DNA from 4 places in the Neobacillus sp. Soil_C_43 genome. Region 1 is predicted to be linked to each of the others. Evidence: riboswitches for the same ligand, from Rfam matches in the RefSeq annotation. Region 1 holds a riboswitch; each other region holds the start of a gene.
The links. A riboswitch is a leader RNA that binds a small molecule or an ion and turns the genes downstream of it on or off. The one in region 1 is predicted to bind cyclic di-GMP.
Positions count from the first base shown of each region.

Region 2: another riboswitch for cyclic di-GMP. It lies ahead of AC3A54_RS14550 (hypothetical protein); the one in region 1 lies ahead of AC3A54_RS09120 (DUF192 domain-containing protein).
Region 3: another riboswitch for cyclic di-GMP. It lies ahead of AC3A54_RS19480 (hypothetical protein); the one in region 1 lies ahead of AC3A54_RS09120 (DUF192 domain-containing protein).
Region 4: another riboswitch for cyclic di-GMP. It lies ahead of AC3A54_RS06660 (hypothetical protein); the one in region 1 lies ahead of AC3A54_RS09120 (DUF192 domain-containing protein).

Region 1 covers NZ_JBDGJV010000005.1:67,133-72,662, reverse strand. The annotation lists gene addA (helicase-exonuclease AddAB subunit AddA) at 1-1,619, shown strand, start outside; gene AC3A54_RS09150 (spore germination protein) at 1,662-1,880, opposite strand; gene AC3A54_RS09145 (spore germination protein GerPE) at 1,935-2,333, opposite strand; gene AC3A54_RS09140 (spore gernimation protein GerPD) at 2,336-2,518, opposite strand; gene gerPC (spore germination protein GerPC) at 2,515-3,129, opposite strand; gene AC3A54_RS09130 (spore germination protein GerPB) at 3,193-3,435, opposite strand; gene AC3A54_RS09125 (spore germination protein) at 3,453-3,674, opposite strand; cyclic di-GMP riboswitch class I at 3,936-4,022, shown strand; gene AC3A54_RS09120 (DUF192 domain-containing protein) at 4,150-4,491, shown strand; gene AC3A54_RS09115 (Flp family type IVb pilin) at 4,508-4,714, shown strand; gene AC3A54_RS09110 (A24 family peptidase) at 4,818-5,327, shown strand; gene AC3A54_RS09105 (TadE/TadG family type IV pilus assembly protein) at 5,324-5,530, shown strand, end outside.
Region 2 covers NZ_JBDGJV010000010.1:91,436-96,965, reverse strand. The annotation lists gene AC3A54_RS14560 (MFS transporter) at 1-974, opposite strand, end outside; gene AC3A54_RS14555 (MarR family winged helix-turn-helix transcriptional regulator) at 992-1,405, opposite strand; cyclic di-GMP riboswitch class I at 1,589-1,673, shown strand; gene AC3A54_RS14550 (hypothetical protein) at 1,793-2,014, shown strand; gene metH (methionine synthase) at 2,075-5,524, opposite strand; gene AC3A54_RS14540 (bifunctional homocysteine S-methyltransferase/methylenetetrahydrofolate reductase) at 5,502-5,530, opposite strand, start outside.
Region 3 covers NZ_JBDGJV010000016.1:88,736-94,265, forward strand. The annotation lists gene AC3A54_RS19475 (DUF5667 domain-containing protein) at 1-775, shown strand, start outside; cyclic di-GMP riboswitch class I at 1,501-1,581, shown strand; gene AC3A54_RS19480 (hypothetical protein) at 1,882-3,315, shown strand; gene AC3A54_RS19485 (hypothetical protein) at 3,361-4,353, shown strand; gene AC3A54_RS19490 (hypothetical protein) at 4,437-4,970, shown strand; gene AC3A54_RS19495 (hypothetical protein) at 5,025-5,195, opposite strand; gene AC3A54_RS19500 (aspartyl-phosphate phosphatase Spo0E family protein) at 5,392-5,530, shown strand, end outside.
Region 4 covers NZ_JBDGJV010000003.1:70,030-75,559, reverse strand. The annotation lists gene flgL (flagellar hook-associated protein FlgL) at 1-533, shown strand, start outside; gene AC3A54_RS06680 (flagellar brake protein) at 665-1,291, shown strand; gene AC3A54_RS06675 (hypothetical protein) at 1,813-2,706, shown strand; gene fliS (flagellar export chaperone FliS) at 3,054-3,434, shown strand; gene fliT (flagellar protein FliT) at 3,449-3,796, shown strand; cyclic di-GMP riboswitch class I at 3,996-4,081, shown strand; gene AC3A54_RS06660 (hypothetical protein) at 4,232-4,546, shown strand; gene AC3A54_RS06655 (glucosaminidase domain-containing protein) at 4,680-5,348, shown strand; gene flgB (flagellar basal body rod protein FlgB) at 5,506-5,530, shown strand, end outside.

The sequences.
Region 1 (5,530 bases):
CAGAATGGCGTTCAATGGCCAGACGAGGTTCACTGTCGGAGTTAATTTGGCAGTTATACCGTGATACTCAGTTCTATGATTTTGTCGGCGGTTTGCCGGGTGGAAAACAGCGCCAAGCGAATTTACGAGCTCTTTATGACAGAGCACGGCAATATGAACAAACCTCCTTCCGTGGGTTATTCCGGTTTTTACGTTTTATTGAACGAATGATTGAAAGAGGGAATGACTTAGGTGCTGCCAGAGCTTTAGGTGAGCAAGAGGATGTTGTGAGAATTATGACCATCCATAGCAGTAAAGGGCTTGAATTTCCGGTTGTGTTTATGGCAGGAATGGCAAGACAATTTAATTTGTCCGATATTCGTAAACCATATATGCTAGATAAAGAATATGGATTTGCTGCAAAGTATGTCAATATAAAGAAACGGATATCGTATCCATCACTGCCGCAAATTGCTTTTAAGCGAAAGAAGAAAATGGAAATGCTCGCCGAGGAAATGCGTGTATTATACGTGGCAATGACAAGGGCAAAAGAGAAGCTATATGCAACGGCTACCTTAAAGGATGCCATAAAAAAAATCGATCAGTGGAATGATGTCTCCTCTAATACAGAATGGTTGTTAAAGGATTATGAAAGGGCATCAGCAAACAGCTACATCGATTGGATTGGTCCTGCACTTATTCGTCATCAAGACTGCAGTGAATTGCGAACCAGAGGTGAAGTCAATATACTAGTTCCATCAGAAATTACCAATCATCCTTCTTCATGGAACATTTCATTAATAAATGCGGAAGAAATTAAAAAACAGGAACTAACACTTGAAATGGAACAAGACCACTTTATGGATATGGTACAAAAGGCAGAGCCAGTACCAGTAGAATCCCTTTTTGCTGAGGAAATACAAGACCGATTAACTTGGGAATATTCTTATCCAAGCGCAGCAATCCATCGCTCAAAGCAATCGGTTTCTGAAATCAAGCGCAGCAGGGAAATAGCGGATGAACATAGCGGTACAGAACTTGTTCGGCATTTTAAGAAGACGATCTCAAAGCGACCTAAGTTTATGCAGGAAAAACAATTAAGCCCTGCTGAGCGGGGGACAGCCATGCATATGGTGATGCAGCATGTGGACCTATCAAGACCTATTAGTGAGGAATCTATAAAGGAACAACTTGAATGGATGGTAAATAATGAGTTGCTTACCCCAGAGCAAGCGGAGGTCATTGATAGCAAATTAATTGTTCAGTTTTTTCATTCAGAACTGGGACAAAGGTATTTTCATGCGAAAGCTATTCATAGGGAAATCCCGTTCACACTCTCACTGCCTGCAAATGAAGTTTATCCAAATTGGAAAGATTCAGAGGAAGCTGTTTTTGTACAAGGAATTATTGATTGCATCCTTGAAGATGAAAATGGCTTGGTACTAATTGATTATAAATCAGATGGAATTACAGACAGGTATAAAGGTGGTTTTTCACAGGCAAGTCCCATCCTTGAAGAGCGTTACAAGCTGCAAATTAATTTATATACAAGGGCGATTGAACAGATTTGGAAAAGAAATGTTGTAGAAAGATATTTATTTTTCTTTGATGGAGCCCATATCTTAAAGGTTAATAAATAAGTTAATTAAAAAATGAGGCTGACATTGAGTCATCCTCATTTTTTAATTATTACCCGCTATAGGCTGGTCGATAAGGTTTGTATCAAGAACATTCGTACCGCTTAATCCATTATTAGTTATAATGAATCCCCCAGTATTAAATGCTCCTGAACCGGCATTTGTTTTGGACCCGCTTTTCGGTGAAATATATAAGGCATCCCCAAATTGCACAATTCCCCCGCCCACGTTAACAATTTGTACTGGACCGATAATCGCTGGCATCTAAAACATCCTTTTCATTGACTGATTCCATATAATATTTAACCTATGCGTGGATCATTGTCCTTGTTCTTGATCTTCCTCTCTAGGAATAGGCAGAAGCTGTCTGATATGCTTTACCCGTACCTCCATTGAAACATCTTTGCTGTTACCTACATGTAAGAGCGAGGAGGATGAAATAGCGATGATGTCAATGTTATGAACCTTAATAACTGGGTTTAAGTGATGTTGAGAAAATAAAAGGTCCTCGTTTACTGGTTCGAAGGGTATTGGCTCACTATAGACAGGATAGGAAAAAAGATCCCCTTCATTTCCATAAAACTGCTCTGTTTCCCTTTGTACAGCGAGTGCTTTAGAAAATCCATTAATAATACAGGAATCTCCTAGTTGGAGGATAGAAGCAAACGAGACGATGTCTATATTAATTGCATCGACACATGATGTTCTGGCAAGCATAATCAAGTCACGTCCGATTGCAGTGGGACAAAGGGACCGATAATTAAGGATTCAGCAGGTGTATCAAAAGTTGATGCTAATTGAATCGATTCCGTATCGCCTACCAAGACTAATGACGAGCTGGCTACCCCAATAATTTTTATATTTTGGACGATTAGCTCACGGTTATAGACTTCAAAGTTCATTCCGGTTTCATCCCTTTCACGTGTTCTGGCAGGTTTGTAAAAAACACATTTACTCCATTTTTAATCTCCTGCTTGATTGCTTCGATGATTAAGTCATCACCATTTGTATTTTCTGATGACCGCTGATTTTGTAGATTAGCTTTTAAATGATGTTCAATCCGGTTAGGAAGTTGCTTCGTTATATCTTGCTTGATAAAGGATAAATAAGATCCATTCGGTGGAACATTTAATTCTCTTTGGGTGGATTCTACTATTGAAGGTAAATCTGTCTCAAGATATCTGTAAATCGCTTCTTCGATTTTCATGGATCGCTGCATTTGGTCCTTCGGTGGAGGCGTGACGTTCATCTGCTGATTTTGAACGGCAAAGTCTTCAATTTCAGATAAGTCAGAAGGATTAAGGCCGATGTTTAATGTTCCTTCAAGAGTTTCTACCTTCAATTGATCAAATTTATATTCAATTTTATCGACTCGAATTGGTTGCTTCTCCTTTATTTGCTTCATTTCTTCTTGCATTTTTTGAACAGTAGCCTCCAAGGTAACGATTCTCTTTTCCTGTGCTTGAATATACATTTGCAGCCATTGAAGGTATTGAGAATAATCCTGATACATGAAATCACCTCACTATAGATAGTCTCGAACAGCCCAAAAAGATAGCTGGAAGTATTATTTGTCTTAGTTTGCATTGTCTTGCTTTCTAACAGCTGCCTGTAACGGAACGGCGGGTGTACCTACTAAGCTTCCTAGAGCTTGAATTGGCTTGGGGGATGGAGCTGGGGCTGTAAATCCCCCTGTATTATATAGGTATGCTGAAGGTTTTATCATTCCAGCACTTCCAATTTGCATAACAGAAGAATTGGAAATACTTCCAATTCGTATAAAATTAATTTGAATTGACTGCTGAATATAGTAATTCATTTTAGACCACCCATTTTTTAAGCGTTGAGGGTAATTGGTTGATCGATTCCATCTTGGTCTGATGTATTTGTAGAACTCATGTTGTTGTTGAGACGTAAACTCTCTCCTGTATTAAAGGAGCCAGCTCCAGAGAAAGTTTTGGCCGTAGATAATGGCATAATTTTATACACATCGCCAATATGGAAAACTGAACTGCTTCCAAGGGTAATAACCTGTGCAACTCCAACGATGGCTGGCATGATCAACATCCTTTTTTATTGATATCTATAAATTATATGTCTGGGCGATTGTATGGTGAATGATTCGCCTAAAAAAATTGGCAACTGAGGTAAATTGAGGATTATATACGCATTTTATGTCGATTTTATAAGGGTATAAGTGAAAAATAGGTAAAAACACCTATAAACTTCGATGTAAAATAGTATTTTAGTAGGATATTCTCTAAGGGGAAAAAGTTCTATTATGTGAGTAAGAGATCAGTCGGACAAACAAACACTGATTCTCGATAAAGGCAAAGCTGATGAAAATCAGTGACGCAAAGCTACAGGGGCTAAGGTGCTTTTGCACTACGCCAGCCAGTTACCGAAAGAACAGGGTGTTTCATATTAGCACTACTATTTACTCATAGGTTTCCTATGTCTATTTAGCAGTCTATTTTACTAACCCCCCTTTCGGTAAAGGCGGGGTTATTTCTTTTATTCGGAGGTGAAAAAAGTGAAAGTCGTGAATCTGTCAAACGGAGCGGAACTGGCAAACAATCTATCAACAGCTGATACCTTTTTTAAAAGATTAAAAGGTCTGATGTTTTCGAAAAGTTTACCAGCAGGACACGGCTTGTTAATCCAACCCTGCCAATCCATTCACACATTCTTCATGAATTATTCCATCGATGTCCTTTACTTAAGTGAAGATTTTGAAATTGTAGGCCTGGACGAAACGGTAAAGCCTGCAACAGTAGGAAAGTATCACAAAAGAGCAAAGTCAGTATTAGAATTGCCAGCAGGCATGATTCAAAAAACGGAAACAAAAATTGGAAACTATTTAACTATAAATTGAAAAGGGGTTTTTACAAATGATGAAAAAAATGAAAGCTTTATTTACAGAAGAACAAGGACAAGGTATGACTGAGTATGGTTTGGTGTTAGGACTTATTGCGGTTGGAGTAGTGGCAGTTTTGATCGCAATGCGTGGTCAAATTGAAACTTTATTTAATAATGCTAAAGATGCTATTGCAGGCGCAGGAGCAGACGCCGCTGATACAACTGGCGGCACTAATTAATATATTTCTAAGCTTGATGTTCTACATAGCCTTGCGTTCTCTCAAAACGTGAGGCTATTTTCTTTCAAAAAGATGAAATCCTTTAGGAGAGGAGAGACTCAAGGTGTGGAGTAATTATTTATTAATCATTCTTTTATCTATATGTGTTATTACAGACATCAAGGAACGGAAGATTTATAATGCGGTCTTATTTCCTTTTTTAATCATAGCATTGTTTTTTCACACCATTAACGGAGGATGGCACGGATTAACGGAAGCATTTCTTGGCACAGCTGTTGGTTTAGGAATATTATTTATTCCCTATCTACTTGGAGGAATGGGGGCAGGAGATGTCAAACTACTTGCTGTCATTGGTGGGTTAAAGGGGATTAGTTTTGTTTTAATGGCATCTTTATATATGGCTCTAGCGGGTGGAATCATGGCCATCATTTTTCTCCTTTATCGTAAAGGATTGTTAAAGAGATTCCTGTACATGATTCATGGCGTACGACATGGCATGAGGCTTTCGCTAATAGAAGATAGTAATTCCATGAAAACAACTCTTCCTTACGGAGTAGCCATCGCTGCAGGTGCCATCTATCAAGCTTATTTTCCAGGAGTATTCTCTCTATGAAAAAGGATGAGCGGGGCCAATCGTTGGTGGAAACAGCGCTTATCGTTCCTATTTTTCTATTAATTTTAGTGGGAATCCTTGATTTTGGTAGAGTGATCTATTCCTATGCGCATTTGCAGATGGCTGCGCAGGAAACGGTTAGGCAAGGAGGTCTTGGGAAGAAGGATGCTGACATTTCAACTTTCGCCCACCAATATATTCAT
Region 2 (5,530 bases), on a different contig from region 1:
GCATCTTGGATAGCGATGGTTTGGAAGGTAGGAAAAAGTGTTCCCCATCCTAATCCAATCATACCCGCTGATATGAGAAATGTGACTGCACCACTGCTTTGGCTTAAGACAAACATCCCAATTGAGAAAAGCAAAATAGAAGGATAAGAAATAACGTTTGGTCCATAAAGATCAAGCCATTTTCCAGTGAATGGTCTAGATAGTAAAAGAACAATCGCATAGACCACAAAGAAGAGACTAGACACACTAGCCAAATGAATTTCATTTGCGTAGATCGAAACAAATGAAAGAAGGGCAGAATAGACAATCGCTAGGAAGCTTCCGACAATCGAGATAGGAATGGCAGATGTCTCAAATAGATTTTTAAAAGAAAAAGCAGAAGCGGCTTTTGGCTGATCCAGCTGTTCTGAATGATTCAATTTAACACTTAGTCCAGTAATAAGAGAACCGACCGCAACAATGACGCTGAGAATAAATAGGGTGTTTGGCCCCCATTGCTGAATAGCCATCAATCCGACAAATGGTCCTAAAACCATTGCCATATTCGTTGACATGACGAAATATCCCATTCCTTCGCCCCTACGTGAAGCTGGAATGATATTAGCTACAATTGTTCCGACTGCTGTTGTTGCCATACCGAAACCAACACCATGAAGCAGACGAATAACTAGAAAACCGGCGACTGTTTTAGGAATAAAGTAAAGAAGAGAGGCTGCAGAGAAAATAATGAGCGCCGATAAGAGAACTTTCTTATTACTCGCGCGTTCGAGCCACTGTCCAGCAAGCGGACGTGAGATGATGGCGGATAGTAAAAATACGGTTGTCATTAATCCCGCGACAGATGCACTGCTATGTAATTCATCCAACGCATAGGTGGGAAGAGTGACGAGCAGGATATAAAAAGTTAAGAAAAGAAAAAAGTTACTTAAAGATACACTAATAAAATCCTTCGTCCATAATTTGGGTTTGTTCATAGATGTAATGCACTCCTTTATAAAAGCTGCTTTAACCAGCTAGATTGCAATGACAGTAATTCCTCTTGAGATGTTAATGGAAAATGCTGCAGTAATGTCTGGTTGACCTCGTTCACAACACTTTCCCATTCGGGATATAATTTCAATGCTTCTTCTGTTAATTCAATGTACTTTGCCCGCTTGTCTGTACCTGACACCTGTCTAACATAGCCTTGTTTAACGAGGCGTTGGATGGTTCGCGTCATGGGCGGTGCCTCAACAAAAAGATAATCACAAAGTTCTCTCTGTGTTAGCGAGCCTTTGTTTTTTAAAACAAAAATAACGGCCCATTGAGAACCGTATAAGCCCATAGGCTTCAATGCTTCATTGAGTTTGTTAGTGAGATGACGTGAAAGCTGGTGAAGAGTATGGAATAATTCGTGGGTTATCATAAATGCACTCCGTTACTACACATAATTAGTTACCTAGGTAACTATAGTGTATTTATTATTAAATGTCAAGAAATGTTCACAGGGGCATAAATGCTCATAAATTGTTAAAAAAATCAATTTTTTTGTAAAAAATTGACGAAAAACATTGAATTGTTCCTAGTTAGATTTTACTATTAAGGTATACAGTGAAAAAGGCAAACTTTTTGAAAAAAAAGGACGCAAAGCCACGAGTCTAAGGTCATATGACTATGATAGTCGGGTTGCCAAAAAGAACGGAATCTAATGTTTGAATAAAACTTCTACGGCATTACGGTTTGTTAGTCCCCCTCTTTTTGGAGGCTTTTTATTCGTTGAAAAAAACATAAAAGGATGGGTGGAAAATTGAAGGTGTTTTTTGGTTCTATTGAATATTTTGAGAAGGAAATCATGAGTTTTGCCAAAAAGAGAAGTTACATTAATTTGGCACGTGAAGAAGTGATGGAGATTTACTCCGAATTAAAAGATGAATTAATGAATGAATTTATATGTGAGGATCACATAAAAAAAGAGTGCATAAATAATCTTAATCTTGCAAGTCAAAGATTCTTACATAAATATCAGGCTGTGTAATGATGAACCATATGTAAAAAGAGTGACTAAAAAATAGTCACTCTTTTTACATTGAGATGATTATCTTAACACATTAAAATATCTCGCTTCTGGATGGGCAAACACCATCGCAGAAACCGAAGCTTCTGGTTCCATCATACAACCATCTGTTAATTGGATTCCAATTTCTTCAGGCTGAATTAATTTAAACAACTTTTTCTGGTCTTCTAAATCTGGGCAGGCCGGATATCCGAAGGAGAAACGTTGTCCCTGATACTTAGCAGCAAATCGGTCCTGCATGGAAAAATCAAGTGGATCCGGGAAGCCCCAGCGGTCGCGTATTTGACGGTGAATTAATTCAGCAAAGCCTTCTGCAGTCTCGAGTGCTAATGCCTGGAGAGCATGGCATTCCAGAAAACGACCGGCAGACTTGAATTCATCCGCTTTTTCGCGAATCCCTCTACCGGCTGTTACGGTAAAGAAGCCAACATAATCCATTACACCACTGTCAACCGATTTTAAGAAATCAGCTAAACAAAGATGTGGCGCGGAATCCTGACGTGGGAAATCAAAAGTTTCTATAACTTGATCATGATTTTCAGGATTATAAATATAAATCTTATTTCCGTCTGACTGTGCCGGAAAGAACTGATAAACAGCATTCGGTGTAATCCAATTTTCACGATTTGCATCAGCTAGCAGTTGGTCTACAACCTCTTTTACTTTTACTGCTTTTTCATCCTTTTCAGCAAGCAAGTTAGCAACCTTCCCCTTAACACCGAGATGATGTCCAATCAGCATCTGCATATTGATGTATGGCTCAATATGAGATAAGGAATAGGTTTTTAAAATGTGCCTTTTTGTATCCATTGGCGTAAAGACTGGTGCCTCTGTGGATATAGCCGGCTTCACTTTCACTGCAACAGATCCTGTAGAGCGGACAGGTAACTCTCTTGGTACCTCTAATGCAGCAAGCTTTTCAGCCTTCTCATCCAACAGCTTTTGGTGTTCCTCCTGGTTTTGCAGTTGGTTTGCCAGTGATAATCCATTCATCGCATCCTTAGCGTAAAGCACAAGTCCATCATATTCCTTAGCAATCTTCGTATCGGTAAACTTACGGGATAGTGCAGCACCGCCAACTAAGATAGGGAGTGAGATGCCAGCATCCTTCATATCTTGAGCCGTTAACACCATTTGCTGTGCTGACTTAACTAGTAAACCGGATAATCCAACCATGTCTGGTTTTTCCCTAAGAATAGCTTGAACTAAATCAGTTGGATTCACTTTAATCCCGAGGTCTATCACATCATAGCCATTATTACTCAGTATAATGTCAACAAGGTTTTTACCAATATCATGGACGTCACCTTTTACAGTAGCTAATATAATTTTGCCCTTTGAGGCAGACACATCGCCTTTTTCCATATGCGGCTCTAAATGAGATACCGCTGCTTTCATCACTTCTGCACTTTGCAAAACTTCAGCCACAATCAATTGATTATCATTAAATAGTCGCCCAACTTCTTTCATACCATTCATTAACGGTCCATTAATGATATCAAGCGGAGCAGGATAGCTTTCCAGCGCCAAATCCAAATCTGGTAATAATCCTTCTTTCGTGCCCTCCACGACATAATAGGCGAGACGCTCTTCTAAAGTCATGTTTGGAACCGTGCTCTTCGCTTCTTTCTTTTTACCACGGTAAAACTCTGTAAAAACAGCTAACGTCTCATCAGTTGTTTTAAATAACAAATCCTCCGCTAATGTAACTTCTTCCTTAGAAATGGAGGCAAAGCGCTCCAACTTTTCCGTATTTACAATGGCGTAATCCAAACCAGCCTGTGTACAGTGATAAAGGAATACCGAATTCAAAATTTCTCTTCCAACCGGTGGTAATCCAAAGGAAACGTTACTGATTCCAAGAATCGTCTGCACCCCTGGAAGCTGCTCCTTAATTAACTTGATACCTTCCACGGTCGCTTTTGCAGAACCGATATATTGTTCGTCCCCAGTCCCTACTGGAAAAACTAATGGGTCAAAAATTAAGTCCTGTGGTTTGAGTCCATATTTGTTTACCAACAAATCATGAGATCGTTTAGCAATCTCAAGCTTGCGCTCGGCAGTAACTCCCATACCTTCCTCATCGATGGTACCGACAACAACCGCTCCACCGTAACGATGAATCAAAGGAACAATCGCTTCAAAACGTTCCTCGCCATCCTCAAGATTTATCGAATTAATAATCGCTTTTCCTTGCGAATATTTGAGTGCTTTTTCAATAACCTTCTCATCGGTTGAGTCGATTACAAGAGGTACCTTAACCTTTTTTACGACCTCTTTAATGAAATTTTCCATGTCCACGATTTCATCGCGGTCAGGGTCAGCCAGGCAGATATCAATGACATGAGCGCCGCCTTTCACCTGTGCCCGTGCAACTTCTGACGCTTCTTCAAATTTCCCTTCGGTGATTAACCGTTTGAATTTACGAGAGCCAATGACATTCGTGCGCTCTCCCACCATGATCGGACGTAGTGTCGGGTCATCGTAAACAAATGGTTCAATTCCGGAAACCATATGCACTGAAGATGGCTCATATCCCCGCGGCTGATAGTTTTTCATTGCTTCTGAAATAGCACTAATATGTTCAGGAGTCGTGCCGCAGCAGCCGCCAACAATATTTAACCAGCCATGCGCAGCAAAATCAGACAGCTTTTTCGCAAGGATTTCCGGTGTTTCATGATAGTGTCCTTCTTCATCTGGCAGACCAGCATTCGGATAACAGCTAACGGCAGTTGTCGCAAGATTGGAAAGGGAACGAATATGATCCTGCATAAACTCTGGACCCGTTGCACAGTTTAGTCCCACTGCAGCTGGTTTCATATGCTCAACTGAAATATAGAACGCTTCGATAGACTGTCCCGCAAGAGTGGTTCCCATCGGTTCAATCGTACCCGATATCACAATCGGAAGTGTAGTACCTGTCTTCGAAAAAGCACTTTGGATACCAGCGAACCCAGCTTTTACATTCAACATATCCTGGCTTGTTTCTAAAAGCAGCAAGTCAACGCCGCCATCGATTAAGCCAATTGCTTGTTCCTCGTAACTTGCCGCAAGTTCATCAAAGGTAGTTCCGCCAGTCACACTTAATGTTTTCGTAGTCGGACCCATCGAACCAGCAACAAAACGTGGCCAGTCCTCTGAATATACCTTTTGCACCTCACCAATCGCAATCATCGCAGCGATTTTATTGATTTCATAGGCTTTGTAGCCAAGACCGTATTCATCAAGCACTAGGCTAGTTGCCCCAAACGTATTGGTTTCAATAATGTCTGCGCCAGCCTCAAGATATTCTCGGTGAATATTGGCTATAACAGAGGGAGCAGTTAAATTAAGGTTTTCATTACAGCCCTCGAATTCCTCTCCGCCAAAATCCTCAGCGGTAAGGTGGACTCGTTGCAGCATCGTTCCCATGGCTCCGTCCATTACGAGGATTCGTTTCTTCAACTGATCAGTAAATGATGTTTTCAGCAATGTTGT
Region 3 (5,530 bases), on a different contig from region 1:
TGCCACGCAGGAGCTTGCTGGTGAAAATTTACCAGATTCTACAGAGTCTTCAGAGGAAACGGAAGGTACTACTGAACAAAAGGATACAGATGTAGTAGAAAGTAAGCTTGCTAATAACATAGATGCGCTATTACTCGCTTTAGAAAAGGTTGAAAATCCAAAAGCTCAACAAGCGATCATGAAAAACGTTCAAAAGACTTTCGAAAAACTTCAAAAGAAGATGAGCAGGCTTGAAGAGTTAGATTCTAAGTTTGCTGAAAAAATGAGTGATATTGAAGGAAAATTAACTGATGGAAGCATTTCTGCTGAGAAGGCTGATCGTGAGAAGAAAAAGCTTCAGGAGGAATTAGGCAAGAAAAAGGATAAGGTTGAAGAAGAAGTAGCTGGCGACGTTGAGGAAGTAAGTACGGAGGCAGCTGAAGAGACAGAAGAAGCTGGTAAAGAGGAAGCTAAAAAAGGGCAAGAAACAGCGGCGGTTAAAAAAGTGGAAGATAAACAAACTGAAGCTGTAAAGCAGGCACAAGAAAAACAACAAGAAGCAACGAAAAAGGCTGAAGAAAAGCAACAAGAAGCAGCGAAAAAAGCGGAAGAAAAGCAAAAGGAAGAAGCCAAAAAAGCTGAAGAAAAACAAAAAGAAGAAGCTAAAAAAGCCGAAGAAAAACAAAAAGAAGAAGCTAAGGCTGAAGAAAAAGAAGATAAAGATAAAGATAAAGATAAAGAAAAAGAAAAAGAAAAAGAAGATCCTGGTAAGGGCAATAAAGGTAAGGGAAATTAATAGTTTATGCTTGGGTGTGCCATTTTTGGCTCACCCTTATTTTTTTACTCGGGACCAGGGAACCAAGGGGACGGTTCTGGTGGTTTTTTGGTTTAAAATATAATTTCAAAAGGGATGAAATAAACGTAAGTATTAGTGATGCGCTTTAGGTAAATTCTTATCTAGGGCATCGAGAGTGGATAAGCAATAGTGACCATTCCCGGTCCTTGCTTAAAAATTGTTACCATTACCACTTTGAGTTCATTTTTATAAAAGGAAATAGAAAACTAAGAGACAGTAGTCGACATTTTTTTTTAAGAATTCTAAGCAAGACCCCACTATTTTCAAGGTTTTCCCCTTTTATTAACTAATCGTTTGATTAGTATCGGATATAGGGGAGGAAGAATGAAAGAAGTCGATCAGTGAGAAATAACTACTATTTTGTGGAATAGGGTGGGAACTCGCGGAAAGTTGGCCGACAATTTTTTATGCCTGATGTGATGTGAAATAGGCAAACTATTGTGTTTATGCTCGTTTTAACCAAACGATTAATTAGTATAGCCTATAGAAAAATGATAAAAAAATGACGAAAGATAGGTTGATAGGGATGATCCATGTGGTCTTGGTTAGAGCCAGGAGAACCGTCCCTTTGGTTTTGTACCTGTCGATACACGTCAATACACGTCGAATTGTTAGTGTTTTCAGAATATACTAGAAAATGGTATATTTAATTATAATGAAGTCTAATCTGATAAAGGCAAACCTACTGAAAAGTAGGGACGCAAAGTCACAGGTCTAAGGTAATCTATGATGGCTGGGCTGCCGGGTTTAATAATTCAAAGGAGTAGATCTATTTGAAGATTAAATCCATTCTCTGTTTCTTACGTAGACGACACAAGTACAGTTATTACACAAGCAAATGTATCAGATGCGGAAAGACAAGTAACAATAGTTATCATTCATAGGGCCTGTGGGCTCTTTTTTTTTGCCCTTTTTCTGGGTTGCCAAGGGGAGTGTATGAGCCAGGAGAACCGTCGTCCCCTATGGTTTTGTGCCTAAACAATTGGTGCTTTTTTCCGAAAAAATAAAGAGATACAAAGTTTTACAAGTTTAGGGGGATTATGGTTGTGAGATTAAACAGATGGCTGGGGGCAGTGATCCTATTATTGATGTTAACAGCGTGCTCTCATTCTACTCAGAAGGCAGTCGGGGATGATATGAATCCGAATCTATCGTCGACGGAAAAGGAGGTAGCCAGACAAGCAGTTTCCTATGTGAAGGCTATCCAAAGCAAAGACTATCAAAAGGCGTTTGATATGGTATCGAATGTATTTAAAGAGGCGGGTATCACTCAGGATGACTTTGCATCGGACATAGACCAATCCACTCTTACTTTCAAAGGTTATAAGATAAGCGTTATAGGAGTGAGAGACCGGTTACCTAGAGAAACATCGAAAACGAATAAAGAGGAGAAATATTATCTCGTGTCTTTGTTTTTTGATTCAAAGGGGGAAACACGAGAGGATTACTCTCCGTATGAAGAATCGGATGTCAAATGGGCTGGTGAGAAGATTTGGTTTCATAAGGAAAAAGGAGGATGGAAATTCTTCGCTACGGATGAACAAGAAGGACTCACGTGGAAACCGGATGCCTATGAGGCGGCTCTAGCTTATGTACAGGCTTTAAAGGATCAGGATGCAGAGGTGATTTCGGCAAGCTATTCCGAGTTCTATAAACAGCAAGGAGAAACGCTGGAAGATATCAGCGAGCAGTTTGCACAGTCCGAAGGAAACATGGTCTCTTATACGATAAAAGAAATTACGGATGATTTACATATCGATGAGGAGGATAATGTTCTTTCTCCAGAGATGCATGAGGAATTAATTAGAGTTAAAGGCAGTTATTATAAGGAGAACTATGAGGGATTGGATGAGCCGGAAGAGTTCAAGTTTGAGTGGTTTTTCCATTTAGAGGATGGTAAATGGAAGTATTTATTGGATGATTCCTATGAGTTTCATAATGCGGCTATTTATAGTTTTTTAGAGAATGGGTTTAAGGATGAGAATCAAGGCGAGGCTTCCTCTCAGGGTACGGCTGAAACCGAAGCGGTTGATTTTAGTATGGAAGATAGTAAAGCAAATAACAAAAAGGTGATGGGGTCCGACTTTTTGAAGCTTGCTAAGCAAGGTCGAATCAAGGGGATTGAGGTTTCGATTGGTGATCCTATTGGACCGGCGATTGAGAATGTCATAGGTACGCCTGATGGGATAGGAGATGCAGAAGGTGGGCGTGTGCTTCTATATAAGAACTGTCATTGCGGGTTAGGTGTGGATTATGATTATGAGGATTATCCTGACTCTCCGGTGTATACTCTTAATCTACCTATTCATCTATCGTATGATGAAATGATTCAAACATTAGGCAAACCAGATGAGGAAGGAATGAGCGAAACGGATTCCTCGTACACGTTATATTACACAATTGGAGACCACACACTTTTTGTTCATCGAAGTGATGGAGCGTCTTCTGGTGCACCATTTGATTCGATTACTTTAAAATAAGCTAGATTTAGATAGAGAAGAATGACAACTTTGGGGGAATAGCAAGTGAGGAAGTTTGTAAAAGGGTGCAGTGTCGCTGTGTTGCTTTTAAGCTTAGTAGTGGGGTGTACCAAGCAGGAAGATATGGTCAGGGTCAATACAGATATTGTGGAGGCCATGAGAACATGGAGTGTTTATGAGGATCCGGAAGATGCGTTTCCTAAGGATGTGATTGAGATGGTGAATCACATCGATCCTACCTTTAATACCACACCGTATACTAGGGAGGAAAAGCCACAGATTATATCCAGTCACGATCTTATTTATAGCCTTAGAAACGCTGAAGAGGAGGTTTCACATAAAGGCTATCTTAAGTTATATAAGGATTTTGAGAAACGGTATAATTCGATCACTCAGGTGAAAAAGGATCCCATTACGGCGATGGATAAACTGGAAGATGAGTTGGAAGGTTTTCGGACAGTGATCCCAAATACGAGTAAAGATCTCTATTTTCATGGACAGGTTTGTACTATTATTGATGAAATCAACTGGTATCGAGAGAAGTATGAAAAAGGGGACAAGGAAGATGAATCGTGGAGGGAGGAGGAGATTGCTACTCGTTTAGCGATGCTAGCTGTAGTGGCTGAACTGGTCAACGATCACCCGGATATCCTAGAATTTGATAGGAACTCTGACTTCCAACGGTATGTGGAAGACTTTGTTTCGGGGCTTGAAATGAAAGCGAACTTTCAAAGGGAGTCACCTGTCAATGAAGTTGTGGAGCAGGAGCAGCCTATTGTGATGGAGCCGGATTCGACGGATGAAGATGAGAAGAATGCAGCGCTTAACAAGGCAATGGCGATTGTAAATGAGAAGATTGTAGGGATTGCTAGCATTGTTGCATATGATGGGGATTTAGATACCAATGGTCAAACCTATTATGCCTTTTACTGCACAAGAGACGACGAGTCAGGAGATTTCAGGCTTTTCGTGAATTCAGGGGATTTTAAGGTCTATAAAGATGATCAAGGCTTTGATACGGAATGGGTGCCTGAGTAAGGAGACCTAAATAAGGGGACAGTCCCCCGGCGCTTTAACGCAGCGGGGGACTGTCCCCATCAATATAAAAGGATGATGGGATAGTGGAGAAGATTATGGAAAACAAAAAACTATTATTTATTGGAGGTATTGTTGGTTTAATTGTCATTATTTTTGTTTTGTATTTTAGCGGTGGTAAGGATACACCTTCTGCAGCAGTTCGTAACTTTATAGAGTCATATAAAGACAATCAAGATGGGGAAGAAGAATATATGGTTTCTGAAGATAATAAGGAGTTTATGGAGCTAAACGCAAAATTAAGTCCTATTTATGAAAGGGCATCAAATTTTCCATTAGATTTCCGTTATCTTAGCGATGAAGCTTTGGATGGATATGAAATAAATAAAGAGGAAACTTTTGATGATTTATTAGCTGATTTTTATGATGAAATTGATATGGGAGATATAAGTGAAAAGGACTTAGAAGATGCCGGGCTTTTAGATGAGCGGCTTAAAGAAAAAGTTGTTCGAGTACCTGTTACTCTAGAACTAAAAGATGGTTCAAAGCAAGAAACTCATTTTTATACAATAAAACAAGATGATGGGTGGAAAGTGTTTGCATTTATGCAAACAAAATAATTTGAATAAAGGGGACAGTCCCCCACTGCTTTACAGCAGCGGGGGACTGTCCCCTTAAAGATTAATATTTAAATAGGTCATTTTGTCTTCTTGAACAAATTGGCAGTTAGGGTGTTTCGGGTTATTTCGAAGCTCATTGGAGAAATTATTTATCAAGCCTGTCAGTTCCGTTTTTTCTGTTTTATTCATATCAAATTCGATACCATATTGAAAAATATCGCTCATTTCCTGTTACCAAACAATATGTCCAACAAATTGAATCTCGGTATTTATTTTCAAATTTCAATTGCACAATTGTTTCGAATTACGACCTCGATGTTATATTTAAACAAATTGTGTCTTTTTTGTTAAATTGGTTGTCCGTACTTCTATTTTTTGTTATATTTTTTCTAGTGAATATTTGTAAATAGGAGCCATTTTTATGTTAACAATGCCAATTTATGATAAAAAGAGTAACTTATTATTAATAATCAAGTCCTTACGAAAAGAAATGATTCAAGTTGGGATAAAAGAGGGACTTGCAAGTGAAAAAACAATAGCAATTAGTCAACAGCTTGATG
Region 4 (5,530 bases), on a different contig from region 1:
AAGAGCATCTAGGGGAGATTTCAAACTCTCAGATAGCTGGAAAATATATTTTTGCAGGTACCGATGTAAAAACTCCTCCATATAGCAGTGCTACAAAAGAGTTTACAAATGCTAACAATGAAAAACTAGAATTAGTGGTGGGGCAAAATAACACAGTGCAAATCAATGTGAAGGGCATAGATGTATTTAACAACGATGGAGCTGGCGGGATCTTTAAAGTACTTTCAGATATTGAAACTGATTTTCGTTCTCCCAATCCAGGATCAACAGACCATTTAGCACAATTAGACGGCCAAATGGACAACCTTCTCAGACATCGGTCTGAATTAGGGGCACGAATGAACCGGATGGAATTAAGTATCTCACGAATAGACGGGCTTGAGGTATCTACTACACGGTTATTATCGGGTGAAGAGGATGTTGATATGGCAGAAGTTATCACCAATCTAAAAGCCCAAGAGAATGTGCAGCGGGCTGCATTATCTGTTGGTGCTCGTATTATCCAACCCTCTTTAGTAGATTTCTTACGTTAATCATATGGGGCAGCGCAATTTTTTTGTGATTGCCCTTTTTTTATACAATTTTATCCTTAACTTTTTTTTCCAATATCCGATAAAATATAAATAAGACATAATTTAATTGAACAGATTATCAGGAGGACTCTATGTATCCAAAAGTGAACCAAAACATAATGATCGATATACTAACCCATGAACTATCCTGTAAGTCAAATATTGCCGAGATTGGAGAAAAAGAGATTCTCATTAGTATTCCACTTGATAGAGAAATAATTGGTCTGTTATCTATAGGGACAAAATTAGAAATATCTTATATTATTGGTGAAAATAAATTTGAATTTAGGACTGAAATTATTGGCAGAACTAGAGATACCATCCCACTGCTCCGCCTAGCGAAGCCGAATGAAAATGAGATTATCAAAATCCAACATAGAGAAAATGTACGAGTGAATTCAAATTTACGTTTATTGATTGACGGGAGTGAACTACATACCATCAATATTAGTGCTGGCGGAGTACTATTTTCATGTAAACTAGATTCTCAATTTCATGAGGGTGAAGAAATTGCTGGTACCTTATTCGTTCCAGATTTACGGAGTAAGGAACTAGTACAAGTCCCAATTCAAGGAAAAGTAATTCGAAGTAGTTTGATGAGAGAGATCGAAAGAAGATATGTAGCTCTAGAATTCACTTCAATCAAACGACCTGATCAAATGAAAATTATCCAGCATTGTTTTGAAAAACAAAGACAAATCCGCTTAAAGGAACGATAATATTTGTTTATAAAAAGGCTGCTTTAAAGAATAATGTTGATTTGTATACCCTGTTGATTGGAGCGGAAGGCACGAAGACTCCTGTGGGAGTACGGTTCAGGGGAGACCCCGCAGGCGGAAACGCCGAGGAGGCTCCCCGAAACGCCCACGGAAAGCGAAGTGACTGGAGCGGAAATCAATAGTCAATTTTACACAGCCTATAAAAAAAGCCTTCTTCATTTAAAAAGAGAGGCTTTTTTGTTGTTTTCTACTAAAAAAGCCTCTATTAATATTTAAATAAGTTGTTTACAGATAATTACAAATTTTATATAATTAACATGTTCATGTAAATACTAGTAATAGATTTTTTTGATTGAACGACACCCATAAAAAATTCATAAGATCGAATACATATAGTAAGAGAATGATAACGAAAGTGCGTTTGAAATGACAAATGATTTTGATGCTTGTATTATTGTTGTTTAAGATTATTGCTTTTGTACCAATCGTTCATTTCTAATAATCATGTAGGAGGTATTCTTATGAGTTTAAAATCCGCACTATCTGAGCTGAAAGAGGCATTTGCGAATCAGGAATTAGGACAATCAGAAGAGTCTTTCATTCATGACTTGGAGAATAAAAACAATTTGACTTCTGGATCATTAGTTTATTATTTTAACAATTTGATGATGTTTAATATGAATGAAAATAATCAAAATAATTTGGATTCAAAAAAGACGAATCGTAAATGGACCAAAAATGAAATTACCTTTATGTTTCAATATATTAAAGACCGGCAAGAAGAGGGTGCACTGAATATTACGGAGATATTAGAGGAGGCAGCACAACTGCTGAACCGAGGCTATCAATCTGTAAACTATAAATATTATTCCACATTAAAGTCGAATGAAAAAGAGTCAAAATTAAATCAAAATGCCCTTCAATTTACAACGATTAACGAAAATAACGTACCGGTAATCTCAATTGAAGCAATTAACGAGGTACCTACAGTTCCTCAAGCTACCTATCAAAATACTGAACAGAATACTGATTTGCTAGATATTTTGTCAGGGCTTATTACGAACGTACAACAACTTCCCGGTCTAAACCTAAATGAAATGTTGAGAGGGTTATACCAATTAACCAATATGGCACTTCAAAACCAGGAAGCTGTTCAACAAGTTGAGACAATGAAATCGACAATCAATCATGAAAAAGAAGCCCTTAAGGAAAAGCTAGTTAAGAGGGAACAGCAACTAAGACAAGAGAAAAAACGAAATGACGAATTACAGTTAGAAGTTTCTAAGCTTGCTAGAGAAATTACTGCATTTAATAAATTGGGGGATGCAGCTAAAATTCAAAACCTCAAATCGTATAATCAAAGACTTAACTATCTTATTGATGGGTTTGGAATTGTTCTCCAGGTCGGCAGCTAAGCAAATAAAAAAAAGATACTCCATTTTGAATTGGACTATCTTTTTTTTATTTGGCTGTGTTAAAGAACAGTGTTGATTTATACACCCTGTTGATTGAAGCGGAAGGCACGAAGACTCCTGTGGGAGTATGGTTCAGGGGAGACCCCGCAAGCGCTTTTTTGGCCGAGGAGGCTCGCCGAAACACCCACGGACCGCTTGTGCCTTAAGCGGAAATCAACAGGCAAGTTTAACAGACCCTTTTATTTATATTTTTTGTTATGTTTTTTTTCAAAGAACTTAACTATTACATAGTTTATCCGATAATCTTTTATAGACGAAAATGTGTGAATGAAAAAGGAGAAATAATTATGGGTCTAAATAATCCTTATCAAACTTATCAAAAACAAGCTGTCACAACTTCAAGACCAGAAGATCTTACCTTCTTGTTATATCAAGGAGTAGTCAAATTTATTCGATTATCTAAATCAGCTCTAAAAAATAACAACTTTGAAGATAGCAATAACTATAATTTAAGAGCACAGGATATTTTAAGTGAATTAATGATAACCTTAAAAAAAGAATATAGTGTAGCGGAACAATTACTTACTATGTATGATTATATGAAATCCCGGTTAATCGAAGCGAATCTTAATAAGAATTCGGAAATACTAGATGAAGTTGAAGGATTCGCTGTCGAATTATCGGATACCTGGTCAACTGCAATGAAACAAGCCAAAATAAAAAGCTAAGGTCTGAGATAAAAATGGAAGAAATACTAAAAAGTATTTATGAAGTAACACTAGAGATGTGCAGTTCCTTAAAAGAAGAAAATTATGAGGAATTTGAAAAACTACTTAATGACAGACAGGCATTAATGAGTAGAGTGGATGCGCAAAAAAACCACGAAAAGAATTATGTATATACTTCAAATGAGCAGCAATTGTTAAAAGACACTTACTTGTTAGATCAACAAATGGCACCTCTATTAGATGAAAATCTCAAAGAAACAAAAAACCTTATTAATCAGCAAAAGAAGCAAAAACTTGTCTCTCAACAATATAGGACTTATAGTAAGCAAACAAATGGAATTTTTTTAGATTCTAAAAGGTAAAAAAGTCATAGATCGAGTCATAAAAATTTGAATAAATGACAATTTATGACATGATTCTTAATAAATCTACGTAATATTCTATAATTTAGGACTAAATACCCAGTAGATTCGACAAAAATGGGAAAATGGTCGGATATTCGATATTGTTAAAACATTCTATTATTTGATTAGAGATTATTTAGATACTAAAAACATTGAATCTCGATCAAGGCAAAACTGATGAAAATCAGTGGCGCAAAGCTAAAGGGGCTAAGGAGAAAATCACTATGCCAGCCAGCTGCCAAAAGATAGGGTGTTTTACCTAGGTATAAAATGTCTACAAAGGTATAGGACTTCTATACCCAACTGAAAGATATTTTTGTCTGTTAACCCCCCTTCAAAAAGGCGGGGTTATTTTTATATTCTTTAACATTCAGTTAAGGAGAGGAAAAAAGAATGTTCCTGCAACAAATTAAAACAGACGAACGTGCTAATAGTAAGATTTTAAATTTAATGGAATTTAAAAAGAAGAAACCATTTTTCAAGCATCCAATTAAAATAACGCTTGGATACCCAATCAATCGGTCCTACTTTATTGTGAAAAATGTAGTTTATATGGGGAAACAAATTCTGGCAATGAAACAAGAACATGATACCAATACGATTGTCCTAGTTGAAGGGAAAATTGAAAATGGTCAGCTAACATGCATTTCAATGCTTACGGAAGAATGTTTAGGTGATGTAAGCAAGATTTTAGAAGGTGCAATTTAATGCAATCGTATTTAAAATGTTGTCAAGTTTGACACATACTTGTGCGTGACCACGGATGCATTAATCGTAGTCACGCTTCTTTTTCGCTATGGACTTAGCAGAATATAAAAATGAAGAAGAAAGGAGCTTTCCATTGAAAATAGGTGATGATTGGTTTACCAAAACTATGTTAACTAGTACATTGTCCCGTAATGAAAAATTAACTTCACAAATGGGGACGACTAATTCTGAATTTGCAAACCTTTTTACATCGGTTTTAAATGAAATGATGAATGGCGATGCACCATCTTCCATCCAACCCACGTTTCCTTCCTTTATAGAAAACATGACCTTTACCAATGAAAATTCAAATATGGGAATGGATTCGTTTGCGGCTAACTCAGGAGAATCTTTACGATTTCAATCCATAAGTGCTGAAAAAATTAATCAAGGGCTTGGCGGAAAATTGCAAGGGATGGGACAAACATTTATTCAAGCTGGACAAAGATATAATGTTGATCCAGCATTATTGGCAGCGATTGCTCAACATGAAACGGGTAATGGAACATCAAAAGCAGCCAATGTTAAAAATAACATCGCTGGAATGATGGGGAAAAATGGGTTAAGATCCTATTCCTCTATTGAAGAAAGCATTATGGATATGGCTCGAAATATAAGTAAGAATTATCTTGGAATGGGGCTAACAAGCATAACTAAAATTGCTGGAAAATATGCCCCTGTTGGTGCAGAGAATGACCCTACTAATCTGAATAATCATTGGGTTACAGGCGTGAGTAAGTTTTTTGGCCAGTTAAAAGCTTGATATTCAAATAATGTTCCTATAACACACTTTTACTATGTAAAAAAAGTGTAGATTTAAATACCTTTTTTATAGTATATTGATGATTGAATGTTAATAATTTTGTTGATATTTATCGAAAAATGTCAAAGTTTTATAGGTGGAAAGGAGGAGGAGAAAGTTGACTAATATTAACCTCCTACAAA